DNA from 2 places in the Methylotenera sp. L2L1 genome. Region 2 is predicted to be linked to the other one. Evidence: riboswitches for the same ligand, from Rfam matches in the RefSeq annotation. Region 2 holds a riboswitch; the other holds the start of a gene.
What was found. Region 2 has a riboswitch for cobalamin ahead of FG24_RS05370 (TonB-dependent receptor domain-containing protein). Riboswitches for the same ligand answer to the same signal wherever they lie in the genome.
Positions count from the first base shown of each region.

Region 1: another riboswitch for cobalamin. It lies ahead of FG24_RS09845 (ribonucleoside-diphosphate reductase subunit alpha); the one in region 2 lies ahead of FG24_RS05370 (TonB-dependent receptor domain-containing protein).

Region 1 is NZ_JQMG01000001.1:2,078,468-2,084,368, reverse strand. Features, by position in the region: gene FG24_RS09845 (ribonucleoside-diphosphate reductase subunit alpha) at 1-1,859, opposite strand, end outside; cobalamin riboswitch at 2,075-2,298, opposite strand; gene metE (5-methyltetrahydropteroyltriglutamate--homocysteine S-methyltransferase) at 2,415-4,712, opposite strand; gene FG24_RS09835 (LysR family transcriptional regulator) at 4,831-5,757, shown strand; gene FG24_RS09830 (DUF2798 domain-containing protein) at 5,801-5,901, opposite strand, start outside.
Region 2 is NZ_JQMG01000001.1:1,147,214-1,153,114, reverse strand. Features, by position in the region: gene FG24_RS05395 (glutaminyl-peptide cyclotransferase) at 1-646, shown strand, start outside; gene FG24_RS05390 (EVE domain-containing protein) at 732-1,190, opposite strand; gene FG24_RS05385 (DUF2237 family protein) at 1,258-1,629, shown strand; gene FG24_RS05380 (cell division protein ZapA) at 1,972-2,262, opposite strand; gene FG24_RS05375 (hypothetical protein) at 2,297-2,485, opposite strand; cobalamin riboswitch at 2,609-2,858, shown strand; gene FG24_RS05370 (TonB-dependent receptor domain-containing protein) at 3,005-4,891, shown strand; gene FG24_RS05365 (hypothetical protein) at 4,981-5,577, shown strand; gene cobO (cob(I)yrinic acid a,c-diamide adenosyltransferase) at 5,583-5,901, shown strand, end outside.

The sequences.
Region 1 (5,901 bases), 930 kb from region 2:
TTGTCGTTATCTAATACTAACTTTCCATCTACTTCTTTCAAGTGTTGTACTAGGTTGACAGAGCCTAAATTACACACGGCAATTTCCGTATCGGAGGTATTCAGCGTAATTTCGGTACAAAGGTTAGAGCTATGCACCACACCTACATGCTGCTGTGGCGAACGAATATTGCATGGATCTTTGAACGTAATCCAAGGATGGCCAGTTTCAAACAACATAGACAGCATCTTGCGCCACATTTGCAGTGCAGGAATGCGCTTGAACAGTTTAATCTCACCATTATCTGCACGGCGCTCATATTCAACATAAGCCTCTTCAAACGCTTTGCCATATTTATCATGCAGGTCTGGCACGTCTGACGGCGAGAATAATGTCCACTCACCACTCTCAGTCACGCGGCGCATGAATAAATCAGGAATCCAGTGCGCTGTATTCATATCATGCGTGCGGCGGCGGTCATCACCGGTGTTTTTACGTAAATCCAGAAACTCTTCAATATCTAAATGCCAAGTTTCTAAGTAGCCACACACAGCCCCTTTACGCTTGCCGCCTTGGTTTACCGCGACAGCAGTGTCATTCACGACTTTCAAGAATGGAATCACGCCCTGGCTCTTACCATTAGTGCCTTTAATGCGTGAGCCTAATGAGCGTACTGGCGTCCAATCATTACCCAAACCGCCTGCGTATTTTTGTAGCAATGCATTTTCTTTGATGCCTTGATAAATACCATCTAGGTCATCACTCACCGTGGTGAGGTAGCATGAAGACAGTTGTGAATGCAAAGTACCACTATTAAACAAAGTAGGCGTTGAGCTCATGAAATCAAAGCTAGATAGCACGTGATAGAACTCAATTGCACGGTCCTCGCGGTCAATCTCATTAATTGCTAAACCCATCGCAACGCGCATAAAGAATATCTGCGGCAACTCGATGCGGCGCTCTTCAATGTGCAAGAAATAACGGTCATACAAGGTTTGCAGGCCTAAGTAGCCAAACTGAAAATCACGCTCTGCCACAAATACTGCGCTCAATTTACTTAAATCAAACTGCGCTAATTTAGCGTCCAATAAACCGGCTTCAACACCCATTTTGATATAACGCGGGAAATACTCGACATAACGGCTTTTCATCTCATTTTGGCGTGCACTCTCCCCTAGCACTTCAGTGCGGATTAAATCTAGCTGCAGCCTAGCAGTTACATAGTTGTACGCGGGTTCAGTTTCAATCAGGCTGCGTGCTGATAAGATTAATGCTTTGCGCACCTCATCAAATGGAATGCCGTCATACAGATCGCGCACGGCTTGCTCTACCACAATATCAGGATTAACTTCTGCACCTAGGTCTTGGCATGCCTCTGCTACCATCGAGGTTAAGAGCTTGATATCTAAAGGGATAAGCTTTCCACTTACATTAACATTGAGTGTGTGGCTTGATGCTGGTGCTGTATGGTTTATCTTGTCTGCCGCACGCTCCGCATTACGCTTTTCACGATACAGCACATAAGCGCGTGCTACATCATGGTTACCATTACGCATCAGGGCAAGCTCAACCTGATCTTGAATATCTTCAATATGAATCGCACCGCCGGCAGGCAATCTGCGCAATAGTGCGTTATTCACCAACTGACTCAAAATAGCGACTTGCTCGCGCACACGCTGCGATGCTACGCTTTGGTTTCCCTCTACGGCCAGAAAAGCTTTGGTAATGGCAATCGAGATTTTATCAAGATGATAGGCAACGACATCACCATTACGGCGAATGACTTGCAGTGTAGGTAACGACTCAGAACTTAGTCCATTAGTATGACTGGAGCCATTGTTATTAGATGTATTGATATGATGTGAAACTGCATCATCCATTTTGATTTCCCTTTTCTCAAAGGGCAGGACACTTTTTATTCAGCGCAAATCATTTCCAAAAAGCTAAGACCAGAAAGCTAAGAAAAGACCGCTCGCTCAAATAAAAACCAGCATGGCGAAGTGAATGTGCAAAGACAAACCACTCCATCTGCCGAGGACACCCCGCCTCAAACGTTATAAAAGTACTTTTACACAATCAAACTTAAAGTTAAACCATGTAAAAAATGTCTACGGCAGGTCTCCTGGCTTTCAGGTCAATATATTTTGTCAGCCTTCCCACCTTGATTAAAAGGCAGTGGCGTGTCAGACAAAATACTCGCTGATTACAGTTGCGGGGGCAGCTTCGGCATTGCAATTTCAATGATAGAAATTGCGCACCGTATTCCCTATTATCTTAAATTAAGATTGAAATTTAAGAACCGTATGTGCTTACTATAACGCAACATGGTGGGTTATTTCAACTTAAAAACACAATATATAGCTAAATATTTAATATAAATAGCTATATATATGTTTTACAAGATATTATTTATTGAGACAGGTTAATCAAGAAAGTTAATGAATTAGGCTAAATTGCTTTCTTAATGTTTTTGCAACATTGACCATGTTCTGTAATGCCTGCCTTGTCTCATCCCAGCCTCGCGTTTTTAGGCCGCAATCTGGGTTAATCCAAAGCCGCTCAACAGGCACCACCCTAATTGCGTGGTACATGAGGTGCTCCATTGCATCAACACTAGGAACTCTCGGTGAGTGAATGTCATAAACACCTGGGCCAATTTCATTGGGATAATCAAATTCACCAAATGCATCTAGCAACTCCATGGCTGATCTAGATGTTTCTATCGTAATCACATCCGCATCCATAGCAGCAATGGCAGGCAGAATATCGTTAAACTCGGCATAGCACATGTGCGTATGTATCTGTGTACTGTCATGTGCCACACTGGCACTCAGCTTAAATGCACGTACTGCCCAAGCTAAATAATGCTCCCATACAGTCTTTTGCAAAGGTAAGCCTTCACGTAATGCTGGCTCATCAATTTGAATAATCGCAATGCCAGCTTTCTGCAAATCATCTACCTCATCACGTATCGCTAATGCTAACTGCATAGCAGTCGTCGAGCGCGGCTGATCATCACGGACAAAAGACCATTGCAGCATCGTAATTGGGCCAGTAAGCATGCCCTTTACCGGTCGGTCAGATAATGACTGTGCAAAACGCGCTAAATCAACTGTCATTGACTTAGGTCTATAGACATCACCATAAATCACTGGTGGCTTCACGCAACGTGAACCGTAGCTTTGCACCCAGCCATTTTCTGTAAATACATAACCAGACAATTGCTCGCCAAAGAACTCCACCATGTCATTACGCTCTGCCTCACCGTGAACCAGCACATCTAGGTCTAAAGACTCCTGCTCACGAATAGCATGTGTGATATGAGACCTAATTTCCACCTCATATTCTGCTAAAGATATCTCTCCTTTTTTAAGTGCCGCACGACTGGCACGAATATCACGCGTTTGCGGGAATGAGCCGATTGTTGTGGTAGGCAATAACGGTAAATTCAAACGTGCTTTTTGTGCAACTTGCCTTACCGAAAAAGGACTATCACGATGTTCATTCATCGTGTTAATTGAGGCAACGCGCGCTTTCACGCCGGCAGAATGCACCAACGTAGATTGATGACGTGAAGCAATCGCAGCGCGTGATAACGCCAACTCATTAGCCACTGATTCAAGCCCATGATTCAAGGCCTTAGCGATAATACTTAATTCAGCAATTTTTTCATCTGCAAAAGCCAGCCATGGTTTAATCTCTGCATCTAGCTTTACCTCATGCGCTAAGGTCACTGGCGTGTGTAACAATGAACAGCTCGGAGCTACCCACAAACGCTCACCAAGTCGTTGCACCCAAGGTGCCAATAAAGCGAGTGTTTTATCTAAATCGTTACGCCAAATATTACGGCCATCTATCACACCTGCAGACAATACCCAATGACTAGGGATTGCATTCACCCAAGGCCCAAGCTGCTCCGGCGCTCTTGCTAAATCTATATGAATGCCGTCTACAGGCAAGGTTGATATAAACGCTTGGTAGCGGGAAACATTCGCAAAATAAGTAGTGAGCAACAGTTTTGGACGCGAGGCTCTAAACCATGCATACGCACGCTCAAAGGCCTTTAACCAAACATCATCTAAATCTAACGCAAAAATAGGCTCATCAATTTGCACCCATTCTATTTTTCTAGCACGTAGCTCTTGTAGCAGATGCGCATATTGCTGTGATAGCGCATCTAACAAATCCAGCTTATTCACATTGCGTGCTTTACTCAAATATAAAAAGCTCACAGGGCCTAACAGCACAGGCTTCACATGTTTATCTAGTTTTTGGGCTTCATCTAGTTGCACTAAATAATCATGCGCATTAATCAAAAACTTAGTATCTTCATTAAGCTCAGGGACAATATAGTGATAGTTGGTATCCAACCACTTGGTCATCTCCATCGCTGGTTGTTCGATATTGCCACGTGCCATTGCAAAATATGCAGCTTCAGCTGAAATGTTCTTTGTGCCAAAAGGAAGCTTACCAAAACGGCTTGGTGATGCCCCAAACAGCACGCTGTGATCAAGCACATGGTCGTAAAGCGAGAAGTCGTTACTTGTGATAAAGCTCAAACCAGCGTCTTTTTGTTTTTTCCAATGTTCAGCACGTAGTCTTCGGGCAGTTGTTTGCAGTTCATTAGGCGATGATTCACCACGCCAAAATGACTCTTGTGCGAACTTTAATTCACGTTTTTCACCTATCCGAGGGTAGCCTAGAATATGGCTCTTAATTGTATTTTCTTTCATTTCTATTCTCATCTAAAAGCAAGATGCGCATTTTGTGCTGTGAAAATAATTTAATAAAGCGAAAGTTTTTATGATAAATTTGAATTAAATTCATATCAAAGTTAGATATAAAAACATCATGCTAGAAATTCGCCACCTAAAATCACTTAAAGCTATTGCAGAAACAGGTAAGCTTGGCTTAGCCGCCGAACGTGTATTTCTGACGCAATCCGCGCTCTCTCACCAAATTCGTGCATTAGAATCACATTATGAGATCACCCTATTCAAGCGCGGCGCTCACGGCCTGCGATTCACCCCTGCAGGGCAACGACTGCTAGATTTAGCCAATGAACTATTACCCCTAATCGACAAATCGGAGCGTGACTTAGTACGCTTAAAAAGCAACCAATCTGGAGAACTAAGAATCGTACTAGAGTGCCATACTTGCTTTGATTGGCTGACACCAGTGATGGATGTTTTTAGAAGAGCATGGCCAGAGGTGGAAATTGATTTAGTCGCAGGATTTCACAGCGACCCTTGGCACTTACTGCATGAAGGCAAAGCTGATTTAGTAATAGGCGGCTTACCAGAAAAAATAGGCGCGCTAGCCCACCAACCACTATTCAAGTTTGAGATTATGGCAGTCATTCCTCCAGACCATAGCAAACACAAGAAAGCTAGATTTCTAGCGGAAGACTTTACCAACGAAAAATTGATTACCTACCCAGTGCCTGAAGAGCGAATCGACATCATTCGCCATGTGCTCAAACCAGCAAATATTGACTTTGGAAGACGCACCGCCGAACTGACCATTGCCATTATGCAACTAGTTGCAAGCCGCAGAGGAATAGCTGCACTACCCAGCTGGGGCATCCAAAGTTATGTCGACCATGAGTATGTCATTGCTAAATCGATAGGGAAAAAAGGGCTATGGTCAGAACTCCATGCGACAGGCTCTCCAGAAACAATCGCGCTCCCCTACACAGTCGACTTAGTTAGTATTATTAAGAATACCTGTGCGGCCCATCTAAAAGGAATTAAGTTGTTAAATAATACTAATGCTTAACATGGCATTGAAAAATACATATGATTCAAATACTCATCTATTGTTAATCCGTTGCAACCACTAACGAAACCAATTTAACCACGACAGGCCTTACAAAAAGCACACAAATAAATGCAGAAGGCATTGCCAGCGTGTACGCATGAA
Region 2 (5,901 bases):
TGAAGAGAAAATCCCCGCTAAAATCGCTGTCGTCGATTTAACTAAAGGTGAAAAAGTACGTGAAATCACTGGCGGCCCTGAAACCGAAGGCATTGAATTTTCAGCTGATGGCAAGAATCTTGTCATTACCAACGAAGCTGACAACACAGTGACAGTGCACAATATTGAAGATGGCAGCTTGGTTAAAACCATTCATACCCATGAACACGGTGACCGTCCACGCGGCATCAAAGTCTCTCCTGATGGCAATACTTATCTTGCAACATTAGAGTACGGCAACAAGTTCATGGTGCTAGATAAGGACTTTAACTTTGTACGCACTGTCGATACTGGCGAAACCCCTTATGGCATTGCTTACGATACAAAAGGCGAGCGTATTTTTGTCGCAACTAATAAACAAAAAGCATTGCAGGTATTTGATGCTAAGACTTATGAAAAAGTGAAAGATATCCCAACTGGTAACCGTTGCTGGCATTTCACTTTCACGCCTGATGACAAACAAATCTTGTTGGCATGTGGTAAATCAGACGCCGTTTTCGTCATTGATGCTGAAAAACTGGAAGTTACTAAGCAAATCGAAGTGAAAGATATGCCTTGGGGCATCGTGACCTATCCAAAATCAATGGGTAGCCTCGATAAAAAATAGAAATGGAAATAAAGTTGCCAACTAGTCTGGTGATATAAAAAACAGTGTTTCAATAAAAAGCTCCTATCCGTGATAGGAGCTTTTTTTATGTCAGCTTTTCGATAATAAAAGCCCAGTCTCTTGGGTCTACAGGAGTAATTGATAAACGATTACCACGCTGTAAGATACGCAAATTTTCTAGCGCTGGCGTATCTCGCATCTCTTTCAAACTTAACAAGCGCGTCTTACGCACTAACTTCACATCCACATTAAACCAGCGCGGGCTTTCTGGCGTGGCTTTAGGGTCAAAGTATTTATGCCCTTCTATAAACTGCAAGCGATCAGGATAGGCAAGGGTAGCAACTTCAGCAATTCCAGCGATACCAGGTTCATCACAATTGGAATGATAGAACAGTACGCCATCGCCAACCTGCATCTGATCACGCATAAAATTGCGCGCCTGATAATTACGCACACCATACCAATCGACTGTTTGATTTTCAAAGCCAGCTAGATCGTCAATTGAAACATCAGATGGCTCAGACTTCATTAACCAATATCGCATTACGTTTTCCTGTCAAAAATGATTGTCTATGATAATCTATATCCAATCCAATTGAATAAATCTTACAATGACAAAACCACAACAAAAAAACGTAATTGGTACCGCATTACAAACTTGTAGCTTAGATCCAATCACAGGTTTTACTCGCTCAGGCTGCTGCGAAACTGGCGCTGAAGACCTTGGCAGCCACACAGTGTGTGCACAAATGACTGAAGAGTTCTTAGCATTTTCAATATCAAGAGGAAATGATTTAAGCACACCACGCCCTGAATATGGCTTTGCAGGCCTAACGGCTGGAGATCGCTGGTGTTTATGTGCAAGCCGTTGGCTAGAAGCATCAGAGGCTGGATTTGCACCGCCGGTGATTTTAGAGGCTTGCCATGAAAAGTGCTTGGAGATTGTTAGTCTGGCTGATTTGAAATATCACGCATTAAGATAATTGGTGATAAAAAGTACGCGCCACACCCACCCTTAAGCATTAGGGAGTTCTCCACGGACATAGCCTAAGCCAGCATCCTGAACCAAAAAGGCTCAAGTGGTAACAGCCTAGAGCGCATTAGGTACACCCGCCACAAGTGCTCTAAAAGAACACCTATTAGGGCGCGCACACAACAACTCGAATGACTAAAACCGATGCTATAAACTAGTTCAAGGAATTATTAGCCTAAACCACGCCGCAGAGAACAAACTGTATAACCTGACGTTTTATCTTTAACAATAAAACGATTGAATTGATTTTACTCTACTTACCAGAAAATTCTATTACCTATTTAAATATATATTACTTCTCACAAGCTTGATCAATTTGATCTTGCATCATTAAGATTCTACGCTTGATATCTCCAATATTCACATCACCGCTTTTACTATTTAACAGCTCGTATGACAAATTAAGCGCTGTCATAATGGCAATACGTTCAACCCCGATGACCTTACCACTGTCTCGGATATCACGCATTTTCTTATCTAAATAATTAACGGCATTCAGTAAACCAGGGCGCTCTTCATCCGTGCACGACACAGTAAAGTCACGCCCCATGATATTGACATCAACGCCTTTAATTTCACTCATTAGCTTTTACTCAACAATCATCATTTATTGAAACTCAAGGCAGGCTTTGCATTAACGCTTCGATACGCTCACTAGCTTTTGCCATATTAGCTTTTAACAGCGCTGTATCAGATTCCATCGTGCCTAGGTCAACACGTAGACGCGCGTTTTCATCACGCAACTCGTTATACAGTGCGATTAATTGCAACAGTTTTTGTTCCAGTGCTGATAAGTCTGCGTCCATACACTCACTATAATTGAAAAAATTGATTGTAGTCAATACTTAACAGTGATTTTTAAAAGTATTACAACACATTGTAAAAAAAATTGTCCAGGATAATTATCTCCTTTGAATCTTTAAGCGCTATAATTGTCGCTGTTGATAGGTGCCGAGTTTGTGATTAAACGAACAAGGTGAAACTGGGAAATAGGTGCGCTAATATTTTATTAAAGTATTGCAATGCCTACGCTGCCCCCGCAACGGTAAGTGAGCATGATTCCAAATCATTCTGTTTTACAATAGACCACTGAACAGCGCTATTTTATGGCGCATATTTGGGAAGGTGTAAAACATAGACCTCACAAGCCCGGAGACCGGCCTCGCGACAATTAGTTGGGAATACCGCGGGGTGACGGTTTATCAGAACGTACTGCATAGGCCAATCACCTTGATGCAGTTGCCTTTCGTTTCGATGCTTTAAACTCTCCAGTATTTCCTTTTTCACAGTTGCATGCGGGGTCGCATGTCACAAAAGGAAATCGAATGAACAAGAAAGTCATCGCAGGGCTGATCAGCCTTGCGTTTTATCACACCACATCTGCTACAGAAAGCATCAACTTAGACGAAGTTGTTGTCACAGCATCCAGAACATCACAAGCCCGTGAAAACGTCATCGGCGACGTCACAGTGATTGAGCGCCAAGAAATTGAACGCATGGGGGCAGGCTCTGTGACTGATGTTTTGCGTATGCAGCCAGGTGTGCAAATTAACGCTAACGGTGGCGCAGGCACCTCTAGCAGTGTTTACCTACGAGGCACAAACGATCAACACGTCGTGGTATTAGTGGATGGCTTACGTATCAACTCCGCGACATCAGGCACGACTGCCTATGAAAATATTCCATTGGCTCAAATTGAGAGAATAGAAATTTTGCGCGGCCCCGCTTCAAGTCTTTATGGCGCAGATGCGATTGGTGGCGTGATTCAGATATTTACCCGCAAAAACTCATCTGAAAAGCCATTGATCAATGCCGCAGTTGGGTTAGGTTACTTCAACACAAAAACAGCAGAGTTTGGCATCAATGGTGGCTTCAAAGCACTTAAATATGGTGTCAATATCAGCAGCATGGATACGGATAGCTTTTCTGCCAAACGTATTCGTACAGGTGAGGATGATGATAATGACGGTTATCACAATTTAAGCACCTCTGGCTTTTTAGAGCTTGAATTAAAAGAAGGCCACTCTTGGGGACTGCAGTATTTTGAAAGTAAGGGCCGTAATCATTACGATAGCGGTTATAACAACTATGGTAACCAGACGCTGCAAAGCTATGCGTTTACCAGCAAAAATCAATTTACCGATGCATGGCATAGCACGTTCAAATTAGGGATGGGTATCGATGATTCAGACAGCCATGCACGCCCAGTGACTAACATAGCACTTTCTTCCTACAACCCTAGTGGTGTTACAAACTATCGCACTGAACAAAAGCAACTGACCTGGCAGAATGATTTGAAATTACCAGTAGGGATGTTAACCCTGCTGTATGACCGTTTGGAACAGGATGTTGATAGCGATCCGGGACCTAAAGTAAAGTTTAAAAAAGAACGCAACAATGATGGTTTTATGGCTGGCTATTTACTTAATTACAACAAGCACTCATTGCAATTATCAGTACGTGAAGACCACAATACTCAGTTTGGCAATTACACTACGGGTGGTGCCGGCTACGGCTTTCGCATTACGCCTGAATGGCGCGTAACAGCAAGTTATGGCAAAGCATTTAAAGCGCCAACGTTTAACCAACTGTATTACCCAAGAATTACAGGCTTCTCTGGGAACCCAAATTTAGACCCAGAGAAATCACGCAATCGCGAAGCTTCTGTTCGCTATGAGGTTCGTCAATTTTCGGCTGGCATGACAGCTTTTTATAATGACATTGAAAACTTAATCGTCAATGGCGACCCTGTGAAGAATGTGAATCAGGTAAACATACAGGGCGTTACTTTTGACGGAAATTGGCACATCACCGACAACCTAACACTGGCTGGTAACTTTACAACGCAATCACCAAGAATTGAAAAGTCAGCAAATATCAGTGAAAACGATCAGTTATTAGATAGGCGCGGTAATCGCTATGGCGCACTCAGCTTACTACACACATGGGGAAATTTACAGTGGGGCTCTGAAGTTATCGGAGCATCAACACGCTACAACAACTCCACCAACACAAAACCAATGAGAGGTTATATGTTGGTTAACTTAAGTGCCAACTATAAGCTCTCACCTGAATGGAAGCTGGAAGCGCGTGCAAATAACGTGTTCGATAAAAACTATATTCTTTCTTACACTGGCAACACAGCAACTTCTGTGCCTTACAACACAGCAGGCAGCAACTTGTTTGTAGGTTTGCGCTATAACATGCAGTAGTCATTGCAACAATCCTTGGGTGAGTGAAAACTCGCCCAAGAAAAACGCATTTACGCTAAAATCGTGTTCTATTTAATTGTATTTTTAAAATGACTCAACCGGAGGCTGCACCTATCATGCTAACACTTTCTAAAACACAACAAATTCTTATAGGTGTTGCGCTTGCTACACTTATTTTTGTGACGCGCGGCCATCACTTTGCTTCTATCAATAGCTTGCCTAGCGCTTCTTATGCTGTATTTTTTCTTGCTGGTTTATATCTAAGCCCAGCCTTAGCATTTGCAGCGTTATTAGCCCTATGTGTGGGGTTAGACCTTTATTCAGTGACGTTCCAAGGCGTTAGCAACTTCTGCGTGACACCTGCGTATGGCTTTTTATTACCGGCTTATGGTGTGATGTGGTTAGCTGGTCGCTGGTTTGCAAAACGCTATAGCTTTAGCACCAAGGCAATTTTACCTTTAGTGGCGAGTGCTACGATTGCCGGTGCGGTAGGTGAGTTGTTCTCTAGCGGTGGTTTCTACTTCTTTGGTGGCCGCTATGCTGACCCAACCATTGCTGAATTTGGTGCGCGTTTAGTGAAATACGCACCTAACCAATTTGAAAACCTAGGCTTCTGGTTAGCAGTTGCAGCGGTAGTACACATTGCTTTTGCATTAGCTAGCGGTGTAAGTCGCGCTAAAGCATAATTTAAATGTCATCTGATGATAAAAACACGCGCCATACCTCACGTATGGTGCGTAAAAAAGCAGTGATTGATGCTGCGATTGAACAAGCAAACCAAGAAAAAGGCTTGTTATTAGTACTCACAGGCAATGGTAAAGGCAAAAGTTCATCTGCGTTTGGCATGATGGCGCGCGCTTTGGGGTACGGCATGAAAGTGGGCGTAGCGCAGTTTATCAAAGGACGCAGTGATACTGGTGAAGAAGCCTTTTTTCGTGGCCAGGCCAACGTAGAGTGGCATGTACTGGGTGAAGGCTTCACCTGGAATACACAAGATAGAGAACGCGATA